Regions from separate parts of the Mesorhizobium sp. M1004 genome, predicted to be linked through region 2. Evidence: riboswitches for the same ligand, from Rfam matches in the RefSeq annotation. Region 2 holds a riboswitch; the other holds the start of a gene.
What was found. A riboswitch is a leader RNA that binds a small molecule or an ion and turns the genes downstream of it on or off. The one in region 2 is predicted to bind S-adenosylmethionine.
Positions count from the first base shown of each region.

Region 1: another riboswitch for S-adenosylmethionine. It lies ahead of metX (homoserine O-acetyltransferase MetX); the one in region 2 lies ahead of NKH54_RS30675 (O-succinylhomoserine sulfhydrylase).

Region 1 is NZ_JAMYNB010000003.1:379,870-395,927, reverse strand. It holds gene NKH54_RS08810 (sugar kinase) at 4-927, shown strand; gene NKH54_RS08805 (prephenate/arogenate dehydrogenase family protein) at 934-1,869, opposite strand; gene hisC (histidinol-phosphate transaminase) at 1,874-2,983, opposite strand; SAM riboswitch at 3,110-3,187, shown strand; gene metX (homoserine O-acetyltransferase MetX) at 3,248-4,417, shown strand; gene metW (methionine biosynthesis protein MetW) at 4,414-5,028, shown strand; gene NKH54_RS08785 (DUF1330 domain-containing protein) at 5,036-5,356, opposite strand; gene NKH54_RS08780 (glycosyltransferase family 2 protein) at 5,604-6,539, shown strand; gene NKH54_RS08775 (DUF1194 domain-containing protein) at 6,591-7,379, opposite strand; partial or broken gene NKH54_RS08770 (ABC transporter ATP-binding protein/permease) at 7,443-9,264, opposite strand; gene NKH54_RS08765 (class I SAM-dependent methyltransferase) at 9,402-10,184, opposite strand; gene gloB (hydroxyacylglutathione hydrolase) at 10,303-11,070, shown strand; gene NKH54_RS08755 (cupin domain-containing protein) at 11,091-11,543, shown strand; gene NKH54_RS08750 (lysoplasmalogenase) at 11,518-12,192, opposite strand; gene yddG (aromatic amino acid exporter YddG) at 12,189-13,076, opposite strand; gene NKH54_RS08740 (DUF3108 domain-containing protein) at 13,121-13,921, opposite strand; gene rpmB (50S ribosomal protein L28) at 14,181-14,477, shown strand; gene NKH54_RS08730 (queuosine precursor transporter) at 14,640-15,320, shown strand; gene NKH54_RS08725 (hypothetical protein) at 15,324-15,995, shown strand; gene NKH54_RS08720 (esterase-like activity of phytase family protein) at 16,001-16,058, opposite strand, start outside.
Region 2 is NZ_JAMYNB010000025.1:4,455-20,512, forward strand. It holds gene apaG (Co2+/Mg2+ efflux facilitator ApaG/CorD) at 16-408, opposite strand; gene NKH54_RS30670 (ceramide glucosyltransferase) at 631-1,782, shown strand; gene NKH54_RS30675 (O-succinylhomoserine sulfhydrylase) at 1,794-2,984, opposite strand; SAM riboswitch at 3,042-3,119, opposite strand; gene NKH54_RS30680 (2'-deoxycytidine 5'-triphosphate deaminase) at 3,260-4,354, shown strand; gene NKH54_RS30685 (ABC transporter substrate-binding protein) at 4,456-5,226, shown strand; gene NKH54_RS30690 (hypothetical protein) at 5,243-5,692, opposite strand; gene araD1 (AraD1 family protein) at 5,720-6,715, opposite strand; gene mmsB (multiple monosaccharide ABC transporter permease) at 6,917-8,203, opposite strand; gene mmsA (multiple monosaccharide ABC transporter ATP-binding protein) at 8,200-9,732, opposite strand; gene chvE (multiple monosaccharide ABC transporter substrate-binding protein) at 9,884-10,954, opposite strand; gene NKH54_RS30715 (LysR family transcriptional regulator) at 11,249-12,256, shown strand; tRNA gene NKH54_RS30720 (tRNA-Gly) at 12,261-12,334, opposite strand; gene NKH54_RS30725 (DUF6460 domain-containing protein) at 12,515-12,778, shown strand; gene NKH54_RS30730 (histone deacetylase family protein) at 12,844-13,746, opposite strand; gene NKH54_RS30735 (MATE family efflux transporter) at 13,964-15,301, shown strand; gene NKH54_RS30740 (quinone-dependent dihydroorotate dehydrogenase) at 15,298-16,058, opposite strand, start outside.

The DNA.
Region 1 (16,058 bases), on a different contig from region 2:
CGCATGAACCGACCGGTGAAACTGCTGAGCGTTGGCGCGCTGACGCTGGATACCATCCTGGCCGTCGAAACCCTGCCCACGCATCAGGGCAAGTTCATCGCCTCGGACGGCATCCAGATCGCCTCGGGCATGGCGACAAGTGCTGCCTGCGCCGCCCGCCGTCTCGGCGCCGAGGTGTTCCTGTGGGCAAGTGCAGGTGACGATGCCGTCGGCGACCAATTGCTGGCCGGCATCGAGGCCGAGGGCGTCGATTGCGGCTTTGTCCGCCGCGTCGAAGGCGCCCGCTCGGCGCTGGCCGCGATCCTGGTCGACGCTCATGGCGAGCGCATCATCGTGCCCTTCTACGACCCAAAGGCGCAGGCCGACCCCGAGGCGGTGCCTGTCGCCGATCTTTCCGGCTTCGATGCCGTGCTGGTCGATGTGCGCTGGCCGGGCGCCGCCGCTCTTGCCTTGACCGCCGCGCGCAGCGCCGGCCGTCCCGCCATCCTCGACGCCGACACGGCGCCGGTTGAGGTGCTGGAGCGCCTGCTGCCGCTGGCATCGCACATCGTCGCTTCGGAGACGGCGGCACGCATCGTCTGCGGCCATGCGCTGGACCCCGGAACCGCCTGTGCCGACCTCGCCAGCCGCACCGATGCCTTCGTGGCGGTGACCGGCGGCGCCGCGGGAAGCTGGTGGCATGACCGGTCCGCCGGATGCGTGCGCCACATCGCGGCGCCGAAGATCAAGGCGGTCGACACGCTTGCCGCCGGCGACGTGTTTCACGGTGTCTTTGCCGTCGGGCTTGCCGAAGCCATGCCTATCGAGCAGGCCTTGCGCTTTGCCAGTGCTGCCGCCGCGCTCAAATGCCAACGCTTCGGCGGCCGGCTGGGAGCGCCAAACAGGGCCGACACAATGGCCATGCTCGAAGCGACGTGGCCCGCTTGAGGGAACTTAGCTCTTGGCCGGATGTTCCACCGCCTGGCGGCCAAAATCCGGCACGTCGATGTCCTGGCCGGCCTCGATGATCGAACGGCGAACGGCCCGGGTGCGGGTGAACAGGTCGAACAGCTTGTCGCCGTCGCCCCAGCGGATCGCCCGCTGCAGCGAGGCGAGGTCCTCCGAAAAGCGCGCCAGCATTTCCAGGATGGCATCCTTGTTGTGCAGGCACACGTCGCGCCACATGGTCGGGTCGGAGGCGGCCAGACGGGTGAAGTCGCGGAAACCGGAAGCCGAATATTTGATCACTTCCGACTTGGTCACCGATTCCAGATCGTCGGCCGTGCCAACGATGTTGTAGGCAATGATGTGCGGAAGATGCGAAACGATGGCCAGCGTCATGTCATGATGCTGCGGGTCCATCGTGTCAATGTTGGAGCCGCAGCGCCGCCAGAATTCCGACAGCTTTTCCAGCGCGGCCGGATCGGTTCCCGGCAGCGGCGTGAAGATGCACCAGCGGTTTTCGAACAGCTCGGCGAAACCCGCATCCGGGCCCGATTTCTCCGTACCTGCCAGCGGGTGCCCCGGAATAAAATGCACGCCTTCCGGCACATAGGGCTGCATTTGCGCAATGACGGAGGCCTTGGTCGAACCGACATCGGTGAGGATGGCGCCTTTTTTCAGCGCCGGCGCGATCTCTTGCGCCACCTCGCCCGACGATCCCACCGGCACCGAGACGATGATCAGGTCGGCATTGCGGACCGCTTCCCTGGCGTCGGTGGTGTAGCTCTCGCCAAGACCGAGCTCCTTCGCCCGTGCCAGCGTGGCCGGGCTGCGCGTCGCGATGGCGACATGGCGGGCCAGGCCCTCGCGGCGGATGATGCGGGCCAGCGACGAGCCGATCAGGCCGATGCCGACCAGCGCGATCTTTTCAAACATCGGTGCTGTCATTGTTTCAGCTTTTCAGGAATGTCGTGAGGGCATCGATGACGCCGCGATTGGCTTCTTCGGTGCCGACGCTCATGCGAAGCGCATTGGGAAAGCCATAGCCGGTAACGCGCCGCAATATATAGCCGCGCTGGGTGAGGTAGTCGTCCGCCGCCTCAGCCGAATGCCTCTTGTCGTCGGGAAAGTGGATGAGGACGAAATTGCCGACGCTGGGCGTCACGCGCAGCCCAAGCTTCGTCAGCTCTTCATTCAGCCAGGTAAGCCAGGTCTCGTTGTGCAACGAACTGCGCTCGACATGGGCGCGGTCGCGGATGGCGGCAATGCCGGCCTCGATCGCTGTTGCGTTAACGTTGAAAGGGCCGCGGATACGGTTGATGGCATCGACGATGTGCAGTGGGCCATACATCCAGCCGATGCGCGCGCCGCCAAGGCCGAGCTTGGAGAAGGTGCGGGTCATGACCACATTCTGTGCGCTGCCCGCCAGCTCGATGCCGGCCTCGTAGTCATTGCGCCTGACATATTCGGCATAGGCCGCGTCGAGCACCAGAAGCACGTTGCCCGGGAGCGTGGAATGCAGGCGGCGGACCTCCTGGAACGGCAGATAGGTGCCGGTCGGATTGTTGGGATTGGCGAGGAAGATGATTTTGGTCCGCGGCGTCACCGCGGCCAGGATCGCGTCGACGTCGGCGCGCTCCTCGGTTTCCTTCACAGCAACCGGCTTGGCCCCCGCCGACTGAATGTAGATCTTGTAGACCATGAAGGCATGTTCGGTAAAAATCGCCTCATCGCCTGGCGCCAGATAGGTCTGCGCCAGCAGGCCCAAAATCTCGTCGGAACCGTTGGAGCAGATGATGTTTGCCGGGTTGAGGCCATGCACCTCGGCGATCGCCTCGCGCAGCCGGCGGGCGGTGCCGTCGGGATAGACATCGAGCTTGCCAGCCACTTCGCGCGCGGCCTCGATCGCCTTCGGCGACGGGCCGAGCGGGTTCTCGTTCGACGACAATTTATGGACCTTGGCAACGCCGGCCGGTGCCGTGCTCTTGCCCGGCACATAGGCGTCGATGTCCATAATGCCCGCGCGGGGCGTCGGCCGTGCCTTGTCCGCTGTCTTGTCCATGTCGCAAATCCATCGAGAATGCCTCCGTCCGGAGGCCGCAGCGGAAATACAAGCCGTAGCCGCGAATGTCGAGAGGCGGGCAATAGCTGGCCGTTGACGCCGGGCCGCACGAGTTCTAGAAGAACGCAACAGTTCCGTGGTGATTTGGCCGGTCGGCTTGCAGCCACGTTAAACAACTCGCTAAAGGGCCGTTTGCGTGACGTAACCGGCTTTGCGATCGCATTGCCGGTTTTTTATTGCCTGACGGCGGGCAAGGAGAGTCACATGGCCGCGCTCCGCGCTACAAAAACCAACAACGAGGCCGACAACCCGTCGAGCCCTGTGTTGCGTTTTGGCCCTGACAAGCCGCTGAAGCTCGACGCCGGCACGCTTTTGTCGCCGTTCCAGATCGCCTACCAGACATATGGCGCCCTCAACGATGCCCGCACCAACGCCATCCTGGTCTGCCACGCGCTGACCGGCGACCAGCATGTCGCCAGCACCAATCCGGTGACCGGCAAGCCCGGCTGGTGGGAAGTGCTGATCGGTCCCGGCAAGATCATCGACACCAACCGCTTCTTCGTCATTTGCTCCAACGTCATCGGCGGCTGCCTCGGCTCCACCGGTCCGGCCTCGACCAATCCCGCCACCGGCAAGCCCTACGGCCTCGACCTGCCAATCATCACCATCCGCGACATGGTGCGGGCGCAACTGATGCTGGTCGACCATTTCGGCATCGAAAAGCTGTTTTGCGTGCTCGGCGGCTCGATGGGCGGCATGCAGGTGCTGGAATGGGCGTCATGCTATTCCGAGCGCGTCTTCTCGGCCCTGCCGATCGCCACAGGCGCACGCCATTCCTCGCAGAACATCGCCTTCCACGAGGTCGGCCGCCAGGCTGTCATGGCTGATCCGGACTGGCATGGCGGCAAATATTTCGAGCACGGCAAGCGCCCGGAAAAGGGGCTCGCCGTGGCGCGCATGGCCGCCCACATCACCTATCTGTCGGAAGCCGCCCTGCATCGGAAATTCGGCCGCAATCTGCAGGACCGCGAAGCGCTGACCTTCGGTTTCGACGCAGATTTCCAGATCGAAAGCTATCTGCGCCACCAGGGCATGACATTCGTCGACCGCTTCGACGCCAACTCCTACCTCTACATGACCCGTTCGATGGATTATTTCGACCTCGCCGCCGACCATGGCGGCCGGTTGGCAGATGCCTTTGCCGGGACCAAGACCCGCTTCTGCCTGGTGTCCTTCACCTCGGACTGGCTGTTCCCGACCGAGGAGAGCCGCTCGATCGTGCATGCGCTCAACGCCGCCGGCGCCTCCGTCTCCTTCGTCGAGATCGACACCGACCGCGGCCATGATGCCTTCCTGCTCGATGAACCCGAACTGTTTGCCGCCATCAAGGGCTTCATCGGCTCGGCGGCCCGCGCAAGGGGGCTCGCCTCATGAGCGTCAATGGCAGCCAGCGCGTTGACCTCGAAGTCGTGGCCAACCTGATACCGCCGCAGTCGCGGGTGCTCGATGTCGGCTCCGGCGACGGCCTGCTGCTCGAACTCCTGCAGGAGACCAAGCAGGTCGACGGCCGCGGGCTGGAGCTGTCACAGCGCGGCGTCAATGAATGCGTGGCGCGCGGTCTCTCGGTCATCCAGGGCGATGCCGATACCGACCTCGAATTCTATCCGGACAAGGGTTTTGACTTCGTCGTCCTGTCTCAGACGCTGCAGGCGACCCGCAACCCGAAGCTGGTGCTCGACGAGCTGCTGCGAATCGGCAACCGCGCCATCGTCTCCTTCCCCAATTTCGGCCACTGGCGGGTGCGGCTGTCGCTGTTCGTCAAGGGCCGGATGCCGGTGACCGCGGACCTGCCCTATTCCTGGTACGACACGCCCAACATCCATTTCTGCACCATCCGCGACTTCGTCAATCTGGTCGAGGAACTCGGCGCTTCGGTCGAGAAAGCCACCGCGCTCGACGGCAACGGCCAGAAGATCGGCCTGTCGATGCCATGGTGGTTCTGGAATTTCTTCGGCCAGCAAGCGGTGTTCTTGCTGAAGCGGTAGTTTGCCCCTATTCCAGCACATCCGTCGCCTTGTGCGGGTGCTGAACGCCATCGGCGATGATCACATCGGCGTGGGAGTTGTCGGTGCGCAAGGCCAGAATCTCCCGATAGGCTGATGAATCGTACCAGCCCCACGCATGCGCCCTGTCCGGAAACTCGATGACGATCAGGTGCCCGGGCCATTCGTTTTCGACCACGTCCATGTCGCCGCCGTGGACAAGGAAGCGGCCGCCGAACGGCTCCAATGTGGCGTCGATCCTCTGCAGATACTCGACAATCTGCGGGCCCATTGTGACTTGACGCATATGGGCGACGGCGTAGGCGGCCATGGCTGAACTCCCTGTGAGATCGAAGCCCGACGACCGGCTTCGTTGGCGCAATCTGCAGACATGATGGCCATCGGTCGATTACGTCTGGGGTAATCGGCCGGCTTACCGGCGTCCTGGCTCAACAGTTTGTGATGACATTGCCGCTGGTTTTTTGTAGCGTCGAATCGAATGCCATCCCGGGTAAGGCTTGGACGGCGACCATCAAAACCTCCGGCCTCCAGGCATTTGGGGGCACAATCGAAGCAACATGTCCAAGGCAACCGACCTCGCTCCGCTGATCTCGGTGATCACACCGACGCACAATCGCCGCAGCAAGGTGGTGCGCGCCGTGGAGAGCGTGCTGGCGCAGAATTTTCCCCGGTTCGAACACATTGTCGTCGATGACGGCTCGACCGACGGTACGGCAGCCGCACTTGCCGAAATCCGCGATCCACGGCTGATCTATGTTGGCTCGAAATGGCGCGGCGCCAATGCCGCCCGCAATGCCGGCATCGAGCGGGCGCAGGCGCCGGTGGTGACATTCCTCGATTCCGACGACGTCTATTTGCCGGATCGCCTGGCGCGGACGCTGGAGCAGTTCGACAACAATCCCTCGCTCGAAGTGCTGATCAGTTCCTTCGTGTCGCTGAAGGGCAATCGCCGCACCAACTGCGTCAACCGCGAGGCGCTGCTGAGCCGCGACTCGCTGGAGCGGGCCCTTGTCGCGCAGACCATCTTCATTGCCGGGTCGGCAATCACCGCCCGGCGCGAGTCGCTGCTGGCCATCGGCGGCTACGACAGTGACGTCACGCGCATGCAGGATCGCGAATTGTTGCTGCGCTTTGCCCGTCGCAGCGGCGCGCAGCTGTCCGAAGTGATCGACTGGAAAAAGTACAACTCGGAGAATTCGATCTCCGGTCGCCGGGACGGCTATGTCGAAGCCTATGCGAGCTTGATCGACAAGCACCCCTATATCGCCGACCGCTACCCCTACATTCCGCCTTACATGATCGCCCGGCAGCTCATCGCCGATGCACTCAAGGGCAGGGTTTCGCAGGCGTTCTCCGGCTATATGGCCAACCGGTCGTCGAAGGCGCTTGGCTATTCGCTGCCGCAGCTGTTGCGTGGCTATGTCGGCGGCCGGCGCTGGCGCCGCGATCTCTATGCCGAATTTCGCGACAAATACGGTGCACGGCCGGCCTGAAGTTTGCCGACAAGCCGAGCAGCGGCTTTCCCCTCCGAACTGCCTCAAACCTCATTTGTCGAGTTCCGGCAGATATGGGTCGGAATATAGCCGCCGGTCGCGTTCGCCCTGCAGGCAGTCCATGGGTGCGGCGGCATCGATCGGGACCACGGTCGCATCGGCGATGCCGCTCACCTCCAGGATCAACTTGCGGCGTATGGCGGTGGCGAATTCCGAGGCCACATAGATCGGCAAAACGAAGGAGCCGGGCCCACCGGTGACGCAGTCGTCATAATACTGGTCGAGATGGCTGAAGGTCGGCGACGGGCTGATCAGGATCGGCAGGCCGTTGATGACGATGCCCTTGGCCACCGCCGCATCGCGTGTCGTGGCGACGGGCAGCCCGGTGTTGTTGGGACCGTCGCCGGAAATGTCGATGACGCTGCGTGGCGCATCGAACCCCGTGCCCTCGAACAGCCCGGCGCCGAAGGCAAGCGCACCGGAAATCGAGGTGCCGCGAAAGCTGCGGAACGGCCGCGCTTCTATTCTGTCGGCGAAGGCGTTGGCGCTCTCTGCGCTGTCGATCACCTGCCAGGCGATGACGCCATCCTCGCGCACGACGCCCGCCCATTCGAAATAGGCAAGCGCGATGCGCCCGGTGGTTCCCGAGCGCACGGCCTTGATGAAATCGGGATGCCTGAGGGCCTCGACATAGCCAGCGCGCTGCAGCGCGAACTCCCTCTCGTCCATCGACTGTGAGATGTCGACGGCCAGCACCAGTTCGACATCCACGGCAACGGCCGGGGCAGCCACGGGCGTGGTGCAGGCAAGGCAAGCTAACAGACTGAACGCGTCGAGCATGGCCGCACCACCGATATTTCGATCCGTGATCTTCGCCGCGATCGCGGCGAAATAAAGCCCCTTCTACTTCTTTCGCCGCACGGCCGCTTTCGGCGGCGGGTCGATGGCGCCGGTCCTGACTCGGGCGGGTTTCAGTGGCGCAGCACCCGTATCCTTCACGATGTTCAATGCGCGTGGAAAGAAATGATCATTGTGCAGTCCGCGCCCGATGTTGAGGATCGCGGTTTCCGGCAGGCGTTTCTCCAACATGGACAGCACCCTTCGTAGCGAAGGACCATCGAACGCGTCCATCGCTTCGTCGATGATCACCCATTTCGGCTGCCGCAAGGCGAGCCTGGCGAAGGCCAGCGAGCGTTGTTCGTCATCGTTGAGTTCACGCTCCCACCGTGCGGAACGGTCGAGCGAGGATGACAGCCGCTCGAGCCCGACCTCGGCCAGCACCGCCCCAAAATCAGCATCGCCAGCCGGCGCCGAGCCATTCGGATGCAGCACTTCGCGTAACGTGCCGGCAGGAAAATACGGAACACGCGGCACGAAAATCGGCGTTTCTCCGGCCGGCAAGCCGATCCGCCCGCTGCCCCAGGGCCAAAGGCCGGCAATGGCGCGGAAGAACAATGTCTTGCCGGCGCCTGGATCGCCGGTGATCATGACGCGCTCACCGGGATGGATCTCGACATGGCTGTCTGAAAGTTTGGTGCAGCCCTCCGGCGAGGCCACTTGGAGCTTCTCGAAGGTCAGGCTGCCATTGGCGTTATCGCCGAATTCGATGCGCTTTTCCTTGTCGTGCAGCACATCGGTATCATCGAGCGCAATGCGGAAGTCGGCAACGCGCATCAGCGTGGCGCGCCAGTCTGCGATGCCGCCGATATTGTTGATGAACCAGCGCAGCGACGAGTGCACCTGGTTGAAAGCGCCGACCGCCATCATCAACCCGCCAAAGCTGATATCGCCTGAAAAATAGACCGGCGATGCCACCAGGATCGGCGCCACCACGGTGATCCAGCCATAGGTATCGGTCACCCAGGAAAGGTTGATCTGCGCTTTGTAGATGTTTCGCATCGCGCCCAGCACCGTGCCAAGGTCGATTTCGAGCCGTCTCTTGGCATCGGCTTCGCCGTGATAGAGCGCGATGGCGTCGACATTCTCGTTGACGCGCACCATCCCGGAACGCAGCTCGGCCTCGCGGGTGTAGCGGTCGCTGTTGAGGCGGATCAGCGGCCGCCCGACCAGCCAGCTCAGCCAGGAGGCGATGCCGGCATAGAGGAACGCGGCCCAGACCATGTAGCCCGGTATCGCCAGCGACCAGCCCGTTGATGTGGAAGACGAAGCCCGACGAGAGTTGCCAAAGCACGCCGACGAACGACACCAGCAGGATGAAGGATTGCAGCAGGCCGACGCCGAGGTCCGTCGACAGATCGGACAGATGCGCGGCATCCTGCTGCATGCGCTGGTCGGGATTGACGCCGATGGCGCCGGCATTGGCGAGCCGGAAGGCCCGCGCCGGCCGCATCCATTGGTCGATCAGGTCGAGCGTCAGCGCCTCGCGCAGCTTCAGCCGGATCATCTGGTTGAGCCAGGTCTGAGCGATGTTGAGCAGCAGCAGCGTGCCGGCAATCACGGCAAAGATCATCAGCTGATGCAGGAAGGCCGCCATGTCGCGACGCGCCAGCGCATCGTAGAAAGGCTGGTTCCAGCGGTTGAGCAGAACCTGGCCGATCGACGTCGCGACGATGACCGCCATAATGCCGACCGACGTCCAGACCAGCCACTTGCGCACCGGTGAGCCTATCAGCGCCCGTTTGATCGTCGCCACCTGATCGCGCAGGCTGCTGGCATCGACGGTTACCGGCTGAGCGGCGGCGGACTTGTCCGGTTGATCAGCCATGCACGAGGTCCTTGCGTTCAGAAGCGTTGCTGAAACCAGATGGAGAGACTTGAAGGCATCCGCCGCTCAAACGGACCGCGAATGCATCTGCGACAGATAGGTGGGAAAAACCCACGCAACACCAGTTTTCATGATGATCACGAAGGTGTCACCTGACGCGTCGTCGATGTCACCCCTTCCGCCCGGCGGCCAAGCCGCGTCGCACCGTGCGGTGACAGTACCGGCACGAAGACACGGCGCGAAGCGCGCTGCGCGACCGGCACGCCCTGATAGAGCCGCTTCTGCGCCTCGACCACGATGACGCCGGAAAAGATCGGCCAGAACCGCCGGCCGGCGCGCTCCAGCACATTGTGGAACCGCATCATGAAGCGCCGCGGCGATGGCGGGAAGAACAGCGCGTCGGACCAGGAAGCCGGCGTGAAATTCGCCTCGCGCAGCAATTCTGTCAGCTGGCCGCGCGAGAACGGCCGGCCATTGCCGAACGGCGTGTGCTCGAACCGCGCCCAGACACCGCGCCGGTTGGGCACGACGATGACGACGCGCCCTGCCGGCGACAGCACCCGCCAGATCTCGTTCAGCGTCTCGCGCGGGTTTTCGACATGTTCGAGCGAATGCACGAGCAGCATGCGGTCGATGCAGGAATCGACCAGCGGCAATTCCTCGTCGAAGACCAGCGCCGTAGCCGTCGGCCCGTTCGCCGGCCAGACGACGGCGCCTTGCGTAGCAGGCATGAAGGCAAACACCCGCTCGGCATCGGTGCCGAACCGCTCCAGCCACGGCAAGGTATAGCCGAGCCCGACCAGCCGCTCATTCGGCACTGTTGCCCATATTGAGGACAGCGCCATGGTGATCGAGCGTTCAGCCAGGCGGCCGAGCGTGGTCGAATAGAAGGAGCGGAGATCGACGATATCGGAATGCATGCGCGGGACGGTAGCTGCGATGCCGCCCAAGTTCAACAAAGCCGCCACGTTCTGCAAAGCTAGAGTGACATCGGCGGCCAAGCGCCCTATGTCTGCGCCAACAGATGGAGAGATGCCAATGCCCGTCGAAATCGAACAGTTCATGTGCCGCAGCGACAATTTCGGCGTGCTGGTGCATGACCCGAAAAGCGGCGAGACCGCCATTATCGACGCGCCCGAAGAAGCGCCGATCATTGCCGCGATCGAGCGTACCGGCTGGAAGCCGACGATGATCCTGACCACCCACCACCATGTCGACCATGTCGAGGCCAATCTGGCGCTGAAGGAGCGCTTCAAGCTGCGCATAGTCGGACCGGAGGCTGAAAAGGGAAAAATTCCCGGCATCGACGAGACCGTCGGGCAAGGCTCGGTCGTCCATCTCGGCGGCGAGCGGATCGATGTCATCGCCACGCCCGGCCACACTGCGGGCCATGTCTCCTATCATTTTCCGGCCTCGAAAGTGGCGTTCACCGCCGACACTTTGTTCGCGCTCGGCTGCGGCCGGCTGTTCGAATGCAAGCCGCCGGTGATGTATGAGTCGCTGAAGAAGCTGGCGGCACTCCCGGCGGACACGGTCATCTATTGCGGCCATGAGTATACGCTTTCGAACGCCCGCTTTGCGTTGACCGTCGACCCGACCAATTCGGCGCTCAGGGAACGCGCCGCCAAAATCGAGACCCTGCGCGCCGACAACAAGGCGACGCTGCCGACCACGATCGGCGAGGAATTGTCGACCAATCCGTTCCTGCGCTGGCACGACCCGGCGATCCGCAAGCATCTCGGTATGGAGGAGGCCTCCGACGCCGAAGTGTTCGCGGAAATCCGCAAGCGCAAGGACAATTTCTGAGCATCGTTCCGGGATCAGCCATGACCAGCGCCGCTGAAATCATCGCCATGCTTGGCCTCAAGCCGCATCCGGAAGGCGGCTGGTATGCCGAGACCTTTCGCGACGGCGCCGGTGGCGCGCGCGGCCATTCGACGGCGATCTATTTCCTCCTTGAACAGGACCAGATTTCGGCCTGGCACCGGGTCAAGGACGCGGCCGAGGTCTGGCACTTCCATGCCGGAGCGCCGCTGGCGCTGTCGATGTGCGAGGAAGGTAGTCCAATGCTTAACCAGGTGATCGAGCAGGTGCTCGGCATTGAGCTTGCGGCGGGCGAGCGGCCGCAGATCGTCGTGCCGGCCGGCTGGTGGCAATCGGCGCGCAGCCTCGGCGAATGGACGTTGGTCGGCTGCACCGTGGCGCCGGGCTTCGACTTCGCCGCGTTCGAAATGGCCGAGCCGGGCTGGGAACCTAGCGTAGCAAAAAGCCGAGCGTAATTGCCAACTGGGCGGCATAGTAGAGCACCCAGACCGCATAACGGATGCCGGCGCGATAGGGTGCTATTGCCGGAACCAGAAATTTCTCCGCGGCAAGCAGCCCGTCCGATGCCATGAACATAACAGCGCCGCCGATGACCCACGGATTGTCGAGCGTCAACGCCGAGATGCCCATCGCCAGAATGGCTGCGATATAGACGCCGATTGGCACCCGCAGGCGGGGGCCGACACGGCGCCAGAGTGCCGCCAGCATGACGACTGCGAAGGCCGCCATGGCCAGCGCGATGACGCCGCGCCATGTCTCGGCGCTGAGCACATCCAGCCCGCCGCCGCTGCGCAGGAAGAGCGGCACATAGAGGACATGCGCCGCAAGGAAGCTGGCCAGCCCGCCGAGGAAGGCCTTTTCGCCGTCACGCGACAGGAAGGCGTCGCCGACGGCGCTGAGCGCCAGCGCAGCGACGAGCAACAGCGGCCCACCTTGCATGAAGGCGAGCGCCGCAAGCATGGCCACGGCCAGCGTCTTTGCCGCCGAGCGGGCCAGCGTCGGCCGCATATCCAGGGTGAAGGCGTAGATCACTGCCGCCACCAGCGAAAAAATCAATGTTGCATTTGCGTTGGCGTCGATGCCGCCGGCAAACGGCATCGTCATGCGCTTGCCCCGCCAGTTGCCGCCTTGCGCAGGAACAACGATTTCGCCGCCAGCGCCGCGCCGCCGGTGATCAGCACGCAGGCCGCCAGGATACGCAGCGACGGCTCGGCAACGCCCGCCGCGATCAGCACCAATGTCGACAGCAGTGGCGCCGCATAGCTTGCCGCGCCGAGCACCTGGATGTTGCCGCGCTTTACGCCGATATCCCAGGCGTAGAAGGCCGCGCCCACCGGCATCAACCCCAAACCAAGCACCGCCAGCCACTGGCCGGGACCATCGGGCAGCACCGTCTTTTGCAGCAGAAGCTGGCAGACGAGAGACAGGGCTGCCGTGGCGGCGCAGAACCAGGTGACGATCGAGGTCGGCACCGCCGGAAAGCGCCGCGACAGCAGCGAATAGGACGACCACAGCAGCGCACAGACGGCCGCCATCGCATAGCCGAAGGTGTAGCGAGCATCGAAGGCGAGGCCGCCACCCTTGGTGACGATCAGCACGGTCCCGGCGAGCCCGAGCAGCGCGCCGACGACATGGTTCCAGGCCAGCTTCTCGCCCGGCATCAGCGCTGATCCCAGCACGATCAGCAGCGGCCACAGATAGGCGATCAGGCTTGCCTCGACCGCCGGCGCGTTGCGCAGCGCGGTGAAATAGAAGAAATGGTAGCCGAACAGTCCGGCAATGCCGATCACCCAGACCTGGCGTGGGATCTTCAGGCTTTTATCGGTCGCCGGCATGAACAGCCGGGCAACCAACCCGACTGCGGTGCCGATGGTGAAGGTGATGGCCGAGAGCAAGAATGGCGGCACGGCGCCCGACGCATCGGTGAGCAACGCCAGCAGCGCCCACATGGCGACCGCCGAGAAACCGATCAGTGTTGCGCGCCCCATGCCCGTCTCCGGCGACTCGCCCCATTCTATTCGGGTGGGCGCGTCTATTCAGTAGCTTCGAACCGCCCCGCGCTGACAGTCAAGGTGCCGATCTGCGTCCCGACCGTGGCGTGGATCGGCGCATATATGCCGGTTTGGCCGAGCGGTGCAAACGTCACCATCATCTGGCTCTTCTTCTTCAGGTAATTCAGCGCCTTGCGGCCCTTGCGGTAGCCTGCCACCGGCTCGAAGCTCATCTTGCAGGTAACGGTGTCGCCCTTGTAGCCCTTGACCGAGATTGATCCTTTCGAGGCGTAGGTCAGCGTCAGGTCGGCGCGCATCTCGCCGTCATAGAATTTCACCTTGCGCCCACAGACCTGGTCGAGGCTGTCGGAATGGATGACGGTAGCCGCCATCGGATCGAGCACCGATGCCAGATCGTTGCTGCCCAGCGGTATCCAGTTTTTGGGATTGCGCTTTTTCGGCTCGGGAATGACCTGGGTGGCGGTCACCGCGCCATTGGCAAAGCGGATATCGACCATGGAAGCCTTCTTGCCGGACTTATAATCGGCGCGAAATACCTGTGGCTGCATCTGCTTGCCCAGGATCTTGCCCTTTGACGAGATCGTGCCGCTCGTGTCGTCGAACAAGGTGGCGAGACCCGCGCTGGAGACGGTGCCGTCTATGGAATAGCTATCGCCTTCGTAGTGGCTGGAAAATGTCGCCTTGGCCACGGAAAGGCCGAGGAACGACACCGTGTATTCGCCCTTGAAGGACTGTGCGGCGGCTGCGGGCGCGGCGGCAAGGGTTGATGTTGGCAAGGCGGCGACAAGTATGGCGACAACGGCATGTGACGGGCGAAGCATGGCGGGCTCGGTCCTTGATTTTTTTAACCGGAGGCGGGCGACTCCGGCTTGAGATGTCCCTGTCCGACCGCTTATAGGCTGAATTCCGGCCTTTATGTGAAACGCTCGTCACAGTCGTGGGCAAGCCGGAGCTTGACGCATTGGCGAAATGCAACTATGGAACGCCAACTTTTCCATAAGGCCGCCTGACTGAAACCGCGCGCCACCCGGCGCGGGCGAACAAGGTTTGGCAGGCTAGACAGAACTGAAGGTTAGAACCATGTCCCGCACCTGCGAACTCACTGCCAAGGCAGTCCAGACCGGCAACAATGTGAGCCACGCCAACAACAAGACCAAGCGCCGCTTCCTGCCGAACCTCGTCAATGTGACGCTGATTTCGGAAGCGCTGAACCAGAATGTGCGCCTGCGCATTTCGGCCAACGCGCTGCGTTCGGTCGAGCATCGCGGCGGCCTCGACGCCTTCCTGGCCAAGGCCGACGCCAAGGAATTGTCGCAGCGCGCGCGGCTGCTGAAGAAGCAGATCGCCAAGAAGCTGGCCGACCAGCCCGCCGCTTAACGATATCAAGGCGGGGGACGACCGCCCTGAGCATCGGAGCAATCCGATGCTCAAAACTTCTAAGGCAGCAGCATCGGAGCAATCCGATGCTCAAAACTTGCAAGGCAGCGCGATCCGGATTTCGGCTAGCGCCTGGCTGGTTCCATTACCCAGGATAAAAAAATGACTTCCTTCTCGCGATATCTGCCCTTTGTGGCCGCCATGGCGCTTGTCGTCGTGGCATCGAACATCCTCGTGCAGTTCCCGATGCAGGGCCAGGCCGGCGGTCTGTCGCTGGGCGACATCCTGACCTGGGGCGCCTTCACCTATCCCTTCTCCTTCCTGGTCACCGACCTTGCCAACCGCCGCTACGGGCCGACCGTGGCGCGCCGCATCGTCCTTGTCGGCTTCATGACCGCTGTGGTCTGCTCGATCCTCGTCCCGCCCTTCCTGTTTCGCCATGGCCTGATCGAGTTCGAGACATCAGCCGACCGGCTGGTGCGCATCGCCGCAGCTTCCGGCGCGGCCTTCCTTTGCGCGCAATTGCTCGACGTCACCGTGTTCAACCGGTTGCGCCGGCAGAGCTGGTGGCGCGCGCCGATCGTCGGCACGCTGGTCGGCTCGGTGTTCGACACCCTGGTATTCTTCAGCATCGCCTTTTCGGCCGCCTTCGCTTTTGCCGGCCCGAACGACAGCTTTGCGCTGGAGACGGCGCCGCTGATGGGCGGGCTGCCGGTCGAGTCCATGCGCTGGGTCTCCTGGGCGCTGGGCGACCTCTCGGTGAAGCTGATCATCGCTGTTGTGGCCCTGATCCCCTACCGGCTGCTCGCCGCCCACTGGAGCCAGCAGGACGTGGCTGTCTAGGCCATGATCCCTTGGGTCCAGCTCGGCTCGGCCAAAACGCCTGACGGCGGACAGGAACTGCGGTTAAAGCAGCGCGGCAGCGAATTCTCGATCATGCTCGGCACCAATGAGCTGATGAACAGCCGCCTCAGCGGCTCCGAGGAAGCGCTGGCCAAACTCTCCTGTGAAAAGATCGGCGGCCGCGCCCAACCGAAAATCCTGATCGGCGGCCTCGGCATGGGTTTTACGCTGCGCGCTGCGCTTGCCCAATTGGGCGCCGACGCAGGCATCACCGTTGCCGAGCTTGTCCCTGCCGTCATCGCCTGGGCGCGCGGCCCGATGGAGGCGGTCTTCGCCGGCTGTCTCTACGATCCCCGTGTGACGGTTCGCGAAGCCGATGTCGGGCACATCATACGATCCGACAAGGCCGCCTGGGACGCCATCCTGCTCGATGTAGACAATGGCCCCGAAGGCATCGTCTACAAGGGCAACGACGCCCTCTATGGCGCTGCCGGCCTCGGCGCGGCGCGTGCAGCGCTCAGGCCCGGAGGCGTGCTGGCTGTTTGGTCGCAAGGCCCCGATGCCGGCTTTACACGTAGGCTCAAGCAGGCGGGCTTTGTCGTGGACGAGGTGAAGACGCGCGCCAATGGCAAGCGCGGCGCGCGCCACGTCATCTGGATCGCCACCAAGCCTTAGGGCTCTCAATCCTGGTGCAGGATGAATTCCAGATAGAGGTTGCGCTGCAGGATCGAATGGTTG
Region 2 (16,058 bases):
CTGGGGAGAAAACCCCTAATTCACCGTCCGCCGCGTCCCCGGCAGATCCAGCGAAAACGCGGGAATAGCGACGTCGAACGTCTCGCCCTTTTTGTTGCGCATGGTGTAGTGGCCGACCATGAAGCCGGACGGCGTCGAGAGCGGGCAGCCTGACGTGTATTGATAGCTGTCGCCGGGATTGAGCTCAGGCTGGTCGCCGACCACGCCGGCGCCACGCACTTCCTCGACCCGGCCGCTGCCGTCGGTGATGTGCCAGTAACGCGCCATAAGCTGCACGAAATCGTCCGACTGGTTGTCGATCGTCACCTGGTAGCCCCAGACATAACGGTTCTCCGCCGGGTCCGAGCGGTCCTCCAGGTAGAACGGTCTGACCTGCACTTCGATGTTGCGCGTGACGGCGCGGTACATGGGCTGCTCCGGTTGCGCGGCAGGGAACATTTGTCGCGCCATGCGGTTTGATACGCGCAGAGCGGCATGTCCTGCCAGCCTCAAAGCGCAGGTGCCGACAAACAATGTCATTTAAGTGACACATGACAATGTTGGTGTGCGCAAACCTTGCCGGCGACTCAAGGCCCATCTGTCGACTGACAAAGCAGCCGCGAGCGGCCTTTCCGGAGTGACCAGATCTCGATGGAACCAGCTCTCACAGCCGCCTTCGCTTCCTCCGCTTTGCTTCTTTCCAATCTCGCCAGCATCCTGCTTGCATCGTCGAAGCTGAAAGCGCGCCGTCTCATCCCTCCGCCGTCCAACGAGCAGCCACCGGTCTCGATCGTCGTGCCGTCGCGCGGCGTGGAGCCGTTCACACAAGAGACGCTGCAGCGAGCCTTCTCGCTCGACTGGCCGCGCTACGAATTGATCTTCTGCGTCGCTCACGCCGACGATCCCGTCGTCAAACTGATAAACAGGGCGATCGTCCTGTTTCCCAACGTGCCGGCCCGGCTGCTGATCGGCGACGACCGCGTCAGCAGCAACCCGAAGCTCAACAACTGCGTCAAGGGCTGGGAAGCGGCGCTCTATCATTGGGTTATTCTCGCGGATTCCAACGTGCTGATGCCTAGGGATTACGTCCAGCACATGATGGCGGCTTGGCGGACCAATACCGGGCTTATCTGCTCGACGCCGATCGGCTCTCGGCCGGATGGCTTTTGGGCCGAGGTCGAATGCGCGTTCCTCAACACGCTGCAGGCGCGCTGGCAATATGCCGGCGAGGCGCTCGGTCTCGGCTTTGCCCAAGGCAAGAGCATGCTGTGGAACAAGCCGATGCTCGATACCAGTGGCGGTATCCGCGCGCTGGCCGCCGAGATCGCCGAGGATGCTGCTGCAACCAAGCTGGTCAACGGACTGGGCCTGCGCGTCAATCTCGTTGCCTCGCCTTTCGAGCAACCACTGGGGCAGCGCCGACTTGCCGACATCTGGTCGCGCCAGGCGCGCTGGGCGCGGTTGCGCCGCGTCACCTTCCCGCTGTTTTTCGCACCCGAGATCCTGACCGGCGTCGCCGTGCCGTTGGCGTTGGCGCTGGTGGCGGCCGCAAGTGCCGGCATCAGCCTGCCGGCCACGGTGTTGGCCGTGCTGACGGCGGCCTACATTCCCGAATGCGCGCTGGCCGCGGCCAAGGGCTGGCATCTGTCGCTGCGCATGGTCCCGGCGATGATGGTCCGCGACATGATGCTTCCCGCCATCTGGGCGCGCGGCTGGCTGAGCGGCGCCGTCGACTGGCGCGGCAACACCATGACCATCGGCACCAAGACGGCCGAACTGGAAGAGGTTTCGTCGGGAGCGTGACGCCTCGCGGCCTACCCGGCTGCCTTCAGCGCCTGCGCAACGTCCTCCAGCAGATCGTCCGTATCCTCAAGACCGACCGACAGCCTGAGCGTTCCCGGCCCGATGCCAAGTTCGGCGCGAGCTTCGTCGCTGAGGTTCTTGTGCGTGGTGGTCGCCGGATGGGTGATCAGGCTCTTGGCGTCGCCGAGATTGTTGGAGATCAGCACGATGTCGAGCGCGTTCTGCAAGGCGAAGGCCGCCTGCTTGCCGCCCTTGACGTCGAGGCAGATCAGCGTCGATCCGCCCGTCATCTGCTTCTTGACGATGTCGGCCTGCGGGTGGTCGGCGCGGCCGGGATAGATGACGCGGGCGATTTCCGGCCGTCCTGCCAGGAAATCCGCGATCTTGGCCGCGCTTTCCGTCTGCTGGCGCACCCGAACCGGCAGCGTCTCCAGGCCCTTGAGCAGCGTCCAGGCGTTGAACGGCGACAGGCTCGGGCCGGTGTGGCGGAAATAGTCGTGCAAATTCTCGTCGATCCATTTCTTGTCCGACAGGATGATGCCGCCGAGACAGCGTCCCTGGCCGTCAATGTGCTTGGTCGCGGAGTAGACGACGATATGGGCGCCGAGCTGCAAGGGCTTCTGCTGCAAGGGCGTGGCAAAGACATTGTCGACGATCAGCCTGGCGCCGATCGAGGTGGCGAGCGCCGCCACCGCTGCGATGTCGACCACTTCCAGCGTCGGATTGGTCGGGCTTTCCAGGAAGAACAGTTTCGTGTTCGGCCGCACCGCCTTTTCCCAGTTGGCGATGTCGGTGCCGTCGACCAGCGTTGCCTCGATGCCGTATTTCGGCGCCAGCGTCTCCACCACCCAGCGGCAGGAGCCGAACAGCGCGCGCGCCGCAACGATATGGTCGCCGGCCTTGGCGCTGCACAGGAGCGCTGCCGTCACCGCCGCCATGCCGGACGCCGTGGCGCGCGCATCTTCGGCACCCTCCAGCGCGCACATGCGCTTTTCGAACATGTCGACGGTAGGGTTGGCATAGCGCGAATAGATGAAGCCCGGCTCCTCGCCCTTGAAACGGGCCTCGGCAGCCTGCGCCGTCTCGTAGACATAGCCTTGGGTGAGGTACATCGCTTCGGACGTCTCGCCGAACTGGGAACGCAGCGTTCCCCCGTGCACGAGTGCGGTCTGAGGTTTCCAGTTACGCTTCTTGGTGCTCATCGTTTTTGTTCCAGACACAAAAAAACCGGCCGCGAAAGTCGCAACCGGTCCATATGGCCTTGCGGCCCGACGGTCCTTTAGCGACTTGTTTAACGTGGCTGCAAGCCGACCGGCCAAATCACCACGGGATAACGACCCTTTAGACCTCACCTGCGCTTGCGTCAATTGCCGGCTTCATTAAGAGGTTTGTACCAGGCAGGTTCCGCAATAATATCCAGCGGTTTTGCGGCAAGAACCTGCCACAAAGAGACCGACCTTGGAGCGGAGCCAGCCTTTTGCGGCAGACAGGCATTCTTCCCGATCAGGACATTTCCGCGCTGTTTCAGTCCGGCGCGCTGAAGTCGCCGCGCGCGCTCGATGTCGACCAGGTGCAGCCGGCGAGCCTCGATCTCAGGCTCGGCGACAAGGCTTTTCGCGTGCGCGCCTCCTTCCTGCCGGGTCCCGATCATCTGGTGGCCGACAAGCTTCACCGGCTGAAATTGCATGAGTTCAGTCTCGCCGAGGGCGCGGTGCTGGAAACCGGCTGCGTCTACATCGTGCCGCTGCTCGAAAGCCTGGCGCTGCCCGCAAATGTGTCGGCCTCGGCCAACCCGAAGAGCTCGACCGGCCGGCTCGACATCTTCACCCGGGTGATGACCGATCGCGGCCATGAGTTCGACAAGATCGCCCCCGGCTATCACGGGCCGCTTTATCTCGAAGTCAGTCCGCGCACCTTCCCGATCGTCGTACGCGCCGGATCGAGGCTGTCGCAGATCCGCTTTCGCACCGGCAACGCGCTGTTGTCGGAGGCAGAACTGAACGAATTGCACCGCGCCGAGATGCTGGTGGCGACCGAGCCGCCCAACATTTCCGGCGGCGGCATTGCGCTGTCGATCGATCTTGACGGCGACCAGAACGGCCTGGTCGGCTATCGCGGCAAGCATCACACCGGCTTGGTCGATGTCGACAAGCGCGCCGCCCAGGATGCCGTCGATTTCTGGGAGCCGCTCTATAAGAGCGGCGCCGGCGAACTGGTGCTCGACCCGGACGAGTTCTACATCCTGGTCAGCCGCGAAGCCGTGCACGTGCCGCCGCTCTACGCCGCCGAGATGACGCCCTTCGATCCGCTGGTTGGCGAATTCCGTGTTCACTATGCCGGCTTCTTCGATCCGGGCTTCGGCCATTCGGCCTCAGGCGGCACCGGCAGCCGGGCGGTGCTCGAAGTGCGCAGCCACGAAGTGCCGTTCATCCTCGACCACGGCCAGATCGTCGGCCGGCTGGTCTACGAACACATGCTGAAGCGGCCGCAGGCGCTTTACGGCACCGATCTCGGCTCGAATTACCAGGCGCAAGGCCTCAAGCTCTCCAAGCATTTCCGCCCCGCCGGCTGAACCTTCGATCACCGTCAGGCAAAATACTTGCCTGCGCTGCCTCACCATGCTTGGCTGCCTTTCGGTGGCCGGCAAGAGAACGGCGCGCAAGGGGAACCAAAATGCAGATTTCAAGATGGATCATATCGGCAGCGGGCGCTGCCATGCTGGTGATATCGGCCGGCTCGCTGGCTGAGGCGCAGGAGAAATTGAAGATCGGCACCGAGGGCGCTTATCCGCCCTTCAACACCATCACCGCGGACGGCAAGATCGAGGGCTTCGACATCGACATCGCCAATGCGCTGTGTGCGCAGATGAAGGTCGAGTGCGAGATCGTCACCCAGGACTGGGACGGCATCATCCCGGCGCTGCAGGCGAAAAAGTTCGACGCCATCATCGCCTCGATGAGCATCACCGAGGAGCGCAAGAAACAGGTCGCCTTCACCAACAAATACTACACGACGCCGCTGGCGCTGGTGGCGCCCAAGGACAGCGACCTCACTTCCACCGAACCGGCAGCCCTTGCCGGCAAGACGGTGGGCGCGCAGGCCTCGACCACCCAGGCCGACTATGCGCAGGACGCCTATGGCAAGGCCGGCGCCGAGGCGAAACTCTACCCCACCCAGGAAGAGGCGATCACCGACTTGCAGAACGGCCGTCTCGACGCCGTCATCTCCGACAAATTCGTTCTGATGGACTGGCTGAAGAAGGCGAGCGACGGCTGCTGCAAGCTTGTCGGTGACGTCAAGGGCACCGAGACGCAAGCCGGCATCGCTGTCCGCCTGGAGGACACGGCACTTCGCGACAAGCTCAACGCGGCGATAGACGCCATCGTCGCCGACGGCACTTACAAGAAGATCCAGGCCAAGTATTTCGATTTCGATATCTATTGAGTCCCGTCCGCCGGCGTCAGCCGCGAAAGAGATACGATTTCGCGGCGCCAAGGCAGGCATGAAAATGGCCGATAAACAGCAGTTCGCGTGCGGCCAAACGTTTCCTGCCCCAAAAGCCTTCGGTCAGTTTGACCTCGTCGAGCGAAGCGTTTGAGCCGCGCTTCAACGGGAACAACTGCTTGTCGAGGCAACCGAGGACATGGGCCTTGGCGGAGTCGATGCCGCAGACCTTGCCATTGTTGTTCAGCCTGTCGCTGCGAAGCGCTGATGTCATGTGATCCGTGTTGCGCATCAGAAAGCTCACCTGGGCTTTCGAATAGCCGGTTGCCAGAAGACGGCTCGTCATCGCCAAACGGGCTTCACGATAGGACTTCGGGCTGCACTGGCCGGCGCTAAAGGCCACCGACGGTTGGGTCAGGAACAGGGCCACGCCCGTGAACACAATGACAAGCCGCATTCCGTTCATTTCCGGCTCCCAAATTGTGATGCTGCCTCAAAGCGCCTTCACCGCCACCTTAACCGGCTGCTCAATCTCCAGCGGGTTGCGCAGCGGCAGGCCGAAATCCCCGGCCTCGATCTCGAACACGTCGCCAGCCTGAGTCTTGATGCCGTCGGCAAAGGACAGCGTCGCCGTGCCGAACATGTGCACATGCACGTCGCCCGGCTGGCGGAAGGCCGAATATTTGAAGTGATGATGTTCGAGATTGGCGATTGTGTGCGACATGTTCGCTTCGCCCGACAGGAACGGCTTTTCCCACAGCAAATTGCTGTCGCGATAGATTCGCGATGAGCCCCTGACGTCGGCCGGCAGGTCGCCGATCAGGATTTCCGGCCCGAACGAGGCGTTGCGCAGTTTGGAATGTGCCAGGAACAGATAGTTCACCCGCTCGGTAACATGATCGGAAAACTCGTTCGACAGCGTGAAGCCGACGCGGAACGGCGCGCCGTCGTCGCCGATGACATAGATGCCGGCGATTTCCGGCTCCTCGCCGGCGTCCTGCGCAAAGGCCGGCGACATCAGTGCGGCGCCCGGCGCCACCGCCATGGTGCCGTTGCCCTTGTAGAACCATTCCGGCTGCACGCCGGTCTGGCCCTTGGCCGGCTTGCCGCCTTCGAGCCCCATGCGGAACATCTTCATGGAATCGGTAAGCTGCTCCTCGCCGCCATCGCTGAGCTTCTTGTGCATGGAATCGCGCGTCGCCGCCGAGCCGAGATGGGTCAGGCCGGTGCCGGTCAGATGCAGATGCGCAGGATCGGGATGGTTGATCGGCGACACCAGCCGGCCCTTCTTGTAGACGGCGTCGAGGTCTATCGCTTCACCGAACCCCTTGCGCTCGATCAGCGCGGCGAGGCCCGTTCCGGTGCGCGCGGCTTCCATGGCCAGCGAATAGACGCTGCGGGCGCCGTTGATGATCCTGGTCTTGCCGCCGCCATTGCGGGCGACGACGCGGATGGTCTCGGCGTCGTCGAGGATCTGGGAGATTAGCATGATGAAATCCTCTCTCATGTGCCTTGGCCGGGTTGCCCCTTGGCAAACCTTGACCTGCGCGGCTCGGACCTCGCCGCGCCACGGGTTGAACTCTTCGTCCGGATTGCGCTCGCGAGCTCCATCCCTCGGGGGACTTCTTATGCCGACAACTTGCCGGCTGCGCCGCGACCGTATGCCTCCTGCTTGCCTCGCTGAAGCTTGTCAGGCCTTGTTCTTGTTGTAGACGTCGAAGATCACGGCGCCGAGCAGCACCAGGCCTTTGACCACCTGCTGCCAGTCGACATTGACGCCCATGATCGACATGCCGTTGTTCATCACGCCCATGATGAAGCCGCCGACGACCGCCCCGATAACCTGGCCGACGCCGCCCATCGCCGAGGCGCCGCCGATGAACACTGCGGCGATGACATCGAGCTCCGAGCCGAGACCCGCCGCCGGCACCGCCTGGCCGAGACGAGCCGCGATGATCAGGCCGCCAAGCGCCGACAGCACGCCCATATTGATGAACACCATCAGCGTCAGCCGCTCGGTGTTGATGCCCGACAGCTGCGCCGCCTTGGGATTGCCGCCCATGGCGTAGATGCGCCTCCCGATGGTCATGCGCTTGGTGACGAAGACGAACAGCGTGATCAGCACGCCCATGACCAGCAGCACCACGGGCAGGCCGCGGTAGCTGGCAAACTCATAGACCAGGAACAGCGCCAGCGCGCTGGCGACCAGCGTCTTGACGACGAACAGGGTGAAGGGCTCGGCCTCATAACCATGGCGTTCTCGTTTGCGCCGGGTGCGGACCCCGAAATAGGCATAGGCGAGCACGGCGATCAGCCCCAGCACGACCGTCGTCATGTGCAGGGTCACGCCGCTGCCCATGATGGTCTTGCCGGCTGCGTTCACGACCGGCGGGACGAGCGTCAGTGGGCCGATCACATCCGGGATGAAGCCGGAGCTGAGCATCTTGAAGTCGTCGGGAAGCGGACCCACCGACGAGCCGCCGCCAAGCAACGCCTGGCAAATGCCGCGGAAGATCAGCATGCCGGCCAGCGTGACAATGAAGCTCGGTATCCGGTGATAGGCGATCCAATACCCTTGCGCGGCGCCGATCAGGCCACCCGCGACCAGGCAGACGATCGAAACCACCAGCGGATTGCTCAGCGGTCCGAGTTGCCAGATGACCATCATGTTTGCCGCCAGCGCGCCAATGAAACCGGCGACCGATCCGACGCTGAGGTCGATATAGCCCGATACGATCACCAGCAGCATTCCCAGCGCCATCACGATGATGAAGGAGTTCTGCTGCACCAGATTGCTGAGGTTGACCGGCTTGAACAACGTCCCCGACGTGGTGAACTGGAAGAACAGCATGATGACGATCAGCGCTATGATCAGCCCGTATTCGCGCAAATTCGTCGCCAGCGCCGAGACGGCGATGCGCGGGCGCTGTTCGTCGGCGACGTTGCCCTGCGGGGCGGGGGCGCTTTCGGTGCTCATGCTGCTTTTCCTTCTCCCCGGACGATGGCGCGCATTATCTTTTCCTGGCTTGCTTCCGCCGCCGGCATTTCGCCCACCATGCGCCCTTCGTTCATGACGTAGATGCGGTCGGTAATCCCCAGCAATTCCGGCATTTCCGACGAGATGACCACGATCGCCTTACCCTCCGAGGCAAGGCGCGCGATGATCGTGTAGATTTCATATTTGGCGCCGACATCGATGCCGCGTGTCGGCTCGTCGAGGATCAGCACGTCAGGGTCGGCAAACAACCATTTCGACAGCACCACCTTCTGCTGGTTGCCGCCGGAAAGATTGCCGGTCATCTGATAGACGCTTGACGCACGGATATTGGTCTTCTTGCGATAGTCGTTGGCGACCGCAAGCTCGCGCATGTCGTCGATCACGCTGTGGCGCGACACGCCGTCGAGATTGGCCAGCGTAATGTTATGCTTGATATGGTCGATAAGGTTGAGGCCGTAGGTTTTGCGGTCCTCGGTGACATAGGCGATGCCGTGTTGGACCGCCTTGCTTACCGAGGAGACATCGACCGGCTTGCCCTTGAGCAGCACTTCGCCGGTGATGCGGCGGCCATAGGAGCGGCCGAACAGGCTCATGGCGAATTCGGTGCGGCCGGCGCCCATCAGCCCGGCGATGCCGACCACCTCGCCCTTGCGCACATTGATGTCGATGCCCTTGATCACCTGTCGCTCGGCATGGAGCGGGTGATAGACCGACCAGTTCTTCACCTCGAACACGACTTCGCCGATCTTGGGCTCGCGCGGCGGATAGCGGTCGTCTAGCGAACGGCCGACCATCGAGGTGATGATGCGGTCTTCGGAGATATCCTTCTTGGCCAGCGTCTCGATGGTGCGCCCGTCACGGATGACGGTTACCTTGTCGGCGACCCGGTTGATCTCGTTGAGCTTGTGCGAGATCAGGATCGAGGTCATGCCTTGGCGCTTGAATTCGAGCAGAAGATCGAGCAGCGCCTGGCTGTCTTTCTCGCTGAGCGATGCGGTCGGCTCGTCGAGGATCAAAAGCTTGACGTCCTTGCTCAGCGCCTTGGCGATCTCGACCAGCTGCTGCTTGCCGACGCCGATATTGGTGATCAGTGTCTTGGGGTCCTCCTTGAGGCCCACCTTCTTCAACAGGGCAGCGGTGCGCGCCTCGTTGGCATCCCAGTCGATGACGCCGTATCGGGCGTTTTCGTTGCCGAGGAAGATATTTTCGGTGATCGACAGCATCGGCACCAGCGCTAGCTCCTGGTGGATGATGACGATGCCCTTGTGTTCGCTGTCATGGATTCCTTTGAACTGGCATTCCTGACCCTGAAAAATGATCTGGCCGTCATAGGTGCCGGCGGGATAGACGCCCGACAGGACCTTCATCAGCGTCGACTTGCCGGCGCCGTTCTCGCCAACCACGGCGTGGATCTCGCCTTCTTCGACGCTGAGGTTGACGTTCGACAGCGCCTTCACGCCGGGGAACGTCTTGGTGATGTCGCGCATCTCCAAAATCGTCGTCATCAGGGCAAGCTCCTCCTGTTGCATGTCGCTCCAAAGTGCTTGCGGTTTGAGGCAACGACATGCACGCAAACTAAGTCCGGTAGAAACAATACCGGGGTCGCTTGTGAACGGAAAGGGTCCTGCGTCGCGCAGGACCCCTGTCTTTATAAACGGATTACTTCAGTTCGTCGGCCTTGATGTAGCCGGAGTCGACGACCAGTGCCTGGTAGTTCGACTTGTCGACCTCATGCGGCGTCAAAAGGATCGAGGGGACGACCTTGACGTCGTTATTGTAGGTCTTTTCATCGAGGCCGTCCGGCTTGCCGCCCGAGAGCACCTTGTCGACGAGTTCGACGGTGGCCTTGGCCAGTTCGCGGGTGTCCTTGAACACGGTCGAGTATTGCTCGCCCGTGATGATCAGCTTGACCGAAGCGGTCTCGGCGTCCTGGCCGGTCACGATCGGCCACGGCTGGGCGTCGGTGCCGTAACCGACGGCGCGCAGCGAAGCGGTGATGCCGCGCGACAGGCCGTCATAGGGCGAAAGAACGCCATCGACGCGGCTGCCGTCCGAGTAGTTGGCCGACAGCAGGTTGTCCATGCGCGCCTGGGCGGTGGCGGCGAGCCAGCGCAGCGTGCCGACCTTGTCCATGCCGGTCTGGCCGGACTTGATCTTGATCGAGCCGTCATCGATCAGCGGCTGCAGCACCGAGATTGCGCCGTTGTAGAAGAAGAAGGCGTTGTTGTCGTCCGGCGAGCCGCCGAACAGTTCGACGTTCCACGGCTTGGTGTTCGGGAAGCGCTCCTTGAGGCCCTTGACCAGCGAGTTCGCCTGGATCACGCCGACGCCGAAATTGTCGAAGGTGGTGTAGTAATCGACATTGGCGGTCTTCTTGATCAGGCGGTCATAGGCGACGACGACGACGCCGGCGTCAGCGGCCTTCTGCAGCGCGTCCGACAGGGTCGTGCCGTCGATCGAAGCGATGATCAGCGCCTTCGGGCCCTTGGTGATTTCGTTTTCCAGCTGGCTGAGCTGGTTGGGGATGTCGTCCTGCGCGTACTGCAGGTCGACCGTGTAGCCGAGAGCTTCGAGCTGGGACTTGACGGCATCGCCGTCATTGATCCAGCGCTGCGAGGTCTTGGTCGGCATCAGCACGCCGACAAGACCCTTGTCGGCTGCGTGCGCCGAGTAGGTCATGGCAGCGATGCCAAGGGCCGCGACGGCGGCCAGTGTCTTGATGATTTTCACGTAAAACTCTCCCTGGTTGATGGACGCGACACCTCGGGGCTTCGCGGGCCGCGCAGTCGGGCGGATGCACCAAAGCGCCGCCGCCGTCATAATCGATCTCCGGTATCCTCCCAATCGGCCCTCAGTCTTGATTTAAATCGATACGATTTTGCTCGTCATCGACCGTCAAGTCTTGAGGACGCGCGAAAGTGTGACCCTTTGCCATAACTGTCAAATGCGATCTTCGGTGGTTGCTATACCAAAACCGGTATATGACTAAACCGGGCTGGAACAGTGGCGGAAGCGGGAAAAGGCATGGCGGCTTTACGAGGTCCTCAGGGAATTTCAAGCGGTTACGATGAATTGCCGGGCGATGGCGAGACACTTCTGCGTAGCGGCTTGAGCCTGCGTCACATGCGCATGATCGCAGCACTCGACGATCACGGTCGGGTGAGTGCTGCCGCCCAGGTGATGAACATCTCGCAGCCGGCGGCCTCGCGCATGATTTCCGAGATGGAAGCGGTGCTCGAGGTGAAGCTCTGCGAAAGGCTGCCGCGCGGCATCACACTCACCCCTTACGGCAAGGCGCTGGCCCGGCGCGCGCGCTCGATCCTGCTCGAAATGCGCGAGGCCGACCGCGAAATATCGGAGCTCAAGGCCGGCAAGGGCGGCTCGGTGTTCCTTGGCGCGGTGACGGCGCCGGCGATCGAACTGGCGGTCCCGGCGATCCGCGAGATACGCCGCCTCTATCCGCGCATCGAGATTACCATGCAGGTCGAGACGTCGAATGTGCTGGCGCGCGAACTGATCGCCACGCGCCATGATTTCATCATCGCCCGTGTTCCCGAAGACCTCAATCCGCGCCTGTTCGAATCCCGTGTCATCGGCGTCGAGAAGGCCTGCCTGATCGTGCGTCGCGGCCACCCGCTGAGCAATGGCCATCCTCTTAACAATGGGAGGGCGGTGCGGCTGGAGGACACCGCCGCCTTCGACTGGGTGTTCCAGTCGGGCGGGTCGCCGCTGCGCCAGGCGATGGAGAGCAATTTCCTGAACCGCAACATCGCCCTGCCGGACCGCATCCTCAACACCTCGTCGCTGCTGCTCACACTGGTCATGGTGGCGCAGTCCGACGCCATCGCCCCGGTGTCGATCCAGGTGGCAAAATTCATCCAGAACCCCGACGGTCTCGCCGGCGCCATCGATGTCGTCCAGACCGAGTTTGACATCGAGGTCCGCCCCTACAGCCTGATCACGGTGAAGAACCGCGTCCTGTCGCCGGCAGCCAAGATGCTGCACGATTTTATCTTGCGGGAGGTGGGATAGGAACTGGAGCGGGTAGAGGGAATCGAACCCTCGCGTTCAGCTTGGGAAGCTGACAAGCTACCATTACATCATACCCGCGTCGGCCTCTCGATATCATGATGGGCATGCTTCGGGCAATCGCCCTTGGACAGCTCTTCGGAAACGGCTGTTGGAAACCCGACCGATTGCGCCGGTCCGCCTGCCTTGATGCGGGCGCAGCAAGTGCGTATTCGTGGGTTTGTACCCCGAATCCGGGCACACCAATCTGGAGGCAGGCCCTTGTCCACAGTGACGCGCTTTCTCGGTGACTCGCCCGTCAGGGTGATCATCAAGCTGCTGGTCGTGTCGTTCCTCGTCGGCCTGGTCATGAATGCGTTCGGCTGGACGCCGATGGACGTCTTCTACCGCATCCAGGGTTTCTTCATCGATCTGTGGAATCTTGGCTTCAACGCGGTCTATCGCTTCTTGGGCTATATCCTGCTCGGCGCCGCGATCGTCGTGCCGGTGTTCATCCTGCTCAGGGTCGCGAACTACCGCAAGTGAAGCGGAGCATGATCCCGAAAAGTGGCACCGGTTTTCGGAAAAGATCATGCTCAAACCAAGGCCACTCAGGCAAAGTACGACGCCACCTCGAACAGGATGGCGTGGCGCGCGGCGAGCGCTGCGACATCGGTCGAATAGCCGCCGCCGATGACACCGCAGACCGGGATGCCCAGCGCGCGGAAATGACCGATCACCATGGCGTCGCGGGCACGCACGCCGTCATCGCTGAGCGACAGCCGGCCGAGCCGGTCCTCGGCATGCACGTCGACACCGGCATTGTAGAAGACGATGTCCCAGTGCGCCTTGGCCGAGAGCTCCGGCAGGTGGACACCCAGCCGTTCGAGATAGGCGCCATCGCCGGTGCCGTCCGGCAGGGCAACGTCGAGATCGGAGGCAATCTTGCGCACCGGATAATTGCGCTCGCCATGCATGGAAAAGGTGAACGCGCGTGGCTCGTCTTTCAGGATGTCCGCGGTGCCGTCGCCCTGATGCACATCGAGATCGATGATCAGGATGTTTTTCACCGCGTCTTCGGCTAGCAGCACCAGCGAAGCGACGGCAACATCGTTGAAGGTGCAGAAGCCCGCGCCTTGCGCGCGCCGCGCATGGTGGCTGCCGCCGGCGCTGTTGCAGGCAATGCCATTGATAAGCGCCAGTCGCGCCGCCAGCACCGTGCCGCCGGCGGCGAGTTGCGCCCTGAGCGAAACGCGCGGTCCCACGGGAAAGCCGATCTCGCGCTCGATCTTTTCAGGCACTGAACACGTGATGACCTGGTCGACATAATCAGCCGCATGGGCGAGCTTCAGCCAGGAGGCCGGCGCCGGCTCGGGCATCGACAGCGCCCCCGCATGGATCAGACCCCTGATATGCAAGGCCTGCATCAGCAGCGGATATTTGCTCATCGGAAAGCGATGATTGACGGCGAAGCCGGCATCGTAGTCGGGATGATGGACGATCTGCAGGGGCATGGCTAAAGCAATTCCAGGAAAAGTGTGCAGCGGTTTTCCCGGGAGAAGCGCGTAGCGCTTCCCCTTGGGAATTGCTTAAAACCAGTACTCGGATCCGGCGGGCTCGCGCCAGAAGAACATTTCGGTTGGCCGTCACGGCAAGAGTGATTGCGCGGTGGCCGGAAAATGGGGCACATCGGCTGTTCGATCAAGCCGCAATCAGCAAGGCAGCAGTCCCCTGGACACGGGTGCAATCCCAGCCGACGCGAGACCCTTCGCCGTCACCAACCGTTCGGTGCTCGCCATCGCCGTGCCGATGACGCTCGCCTATCTGACGACGCCGCTGCTCGGCATCGTCGACACGGCGGTGGTCGGGCAGTTCGGCGATGCCGCCCTGCTCGGCGGCCTGGCGGCCGGGGCGCTGGTCTTCGACGTGGTCTTCAGCACCTTCAATTTCCTGCGCTCCGGTACCACCGGCCTCGTCGCCCAGGCGTTTGGGCGCGGCGACGAACTGGAGGAGCAGGCGGTGTTCTGGCGCGCCGTGCTGATCGCGGTCGCCGCCGGCATCGTGCTTGTCGTCCTTGCGCCGCTGATTGCCATCGCCGGCCAGAAATTCATCGGCGGCGAAGCGCGCGTCGGCGAGGCGATGGGCGTCTATATCCACATCAGAATGCTCGCCGCCCCCTTCACGCTGATCAACTACGCCATCCTCGGCTATGTCCTTGGACGCGGCGAGGGCGGGCTTGGGCTGATGCTGCAGGCGGTGCTCAACGGCATCAACATCGTGCTTTGCATCCTGCTCGGCCTGAAGCTTGGCTGGGGCGTCGCCGGCGTGGCCTGGGCGACCGTCACCGGCGAATGTCTGGCCATGCTGCTGGGTCTCGCCATCGTTGTCTGGCGCTTCCGGGCCGCACCCCGCCTGCCGCGGCATCGCCTGCTCGACATGCCCGCTTTCCTGCGCATGCTGTCGCTCAACCGCGATATCATGATCCGCTCGTTCTCGCTGCTCGCCGCTTTCGCGCTGTTCACCCGCCAGGGCGCGCAGTTCGGCACGCTGACGCTGGCCGCCAATGCCGTGCTGATGAACTTCTTCCTCGTCGCCGGCTATTTTCTCGACGGTTTCGCGACCGCGGCCGAACAGTTGGCGGGACGCGCGATCGGCGCACGTGCCGAGACGGCGTTCCGCCGGGCGGTACGTCTGACCTTATTCTGGGGGTTCGGCCTCGCCGGAACCGCCACGCTGATCTTCTGGCTCGGCGGCGCCGGCCTGATTTCGTTGATCACCACGTCGCCGGATGTTCGTGCTGTTGCCGACATCTATCTGCCGTGGGCGGCACTGACACCGCTGAGCGGCGTGCTGGCCTTCCAGATGGACGGCGTCTTCATCGGCGCTACCTGGTCGCGCGACATGCGCAACATGATGCTGGTGTCGTTCCTGGCCTTCAGCGCCGCATTGTTCAGCTTGGCGCCGTCTCTCGGCAATCACGGCCTGTGGGCGGCGCTGCACGTTTTCCTGCTGGTGCGCGGCTTCAGCCTGCTGGCCATCCTGCGGCTCCGGTTGCGCACGGCGTTTTAGAGCGGCCTGGCAGCCCACTGATCGAGCCGGCTGTCGCGCAGTTCGCGCAATGATTTCAGCCGCTCCTTGTCGGCAAATCGCACCATCCCGGCAAGGATGCGCCCCGGCAGCGCCGGCCCGGCATAGATCATGCCGGTGTAGAGCTGGACGAGATCGGCGCCGGCGCGGATTTTCTCCAGCGCGTTCTCGGCCGAATCGACGCCGCCGACGCCGATAATGGCGCGCTCCGGCCCGAGCAATTTGCGCATCTTGGCCAGCACGATGGTCGAACGCTCGAACAGCGGTTTGCCGGAGAGCCCGCCGGTCTCGCTGGTGGCGCTACGCAATCCGGTTCGCGCCAGCGTCGTGTTGGAGACGATGACGCCGTCAATCTGCTTCTCGCTGACTTCGGCGGCGATGTCTTCAAGCTCGGCCTCGACCAGATCGGGCGCGATCTTGAGGAAGAGGGGCGGCTGCGCCGAAGCTGCTGCACGCACCGACATGACCCGAGACAACAGTTCGCCGAGCTGTTCGCGCGCCTGCATGGTGCGCAGGCCGGGCGTGTTGGGCGACGAGATGTTGACGGTGAGATAGCTGGCGTATTTCGCAAAACGGGAAACGCCCAACTCATAGTCACGGACACGATCGGCGCTGTCCTTGTTGGCGCCGATGTTGACGCCGACAATGCCGCCGCGTCCCTGGCGCGCGGCAAGGCGTTTTTCCGCCGCCTCGTGGCCCTCATTGTTGAAGCCCAGGCGGTTGATCACCGCATCATCCT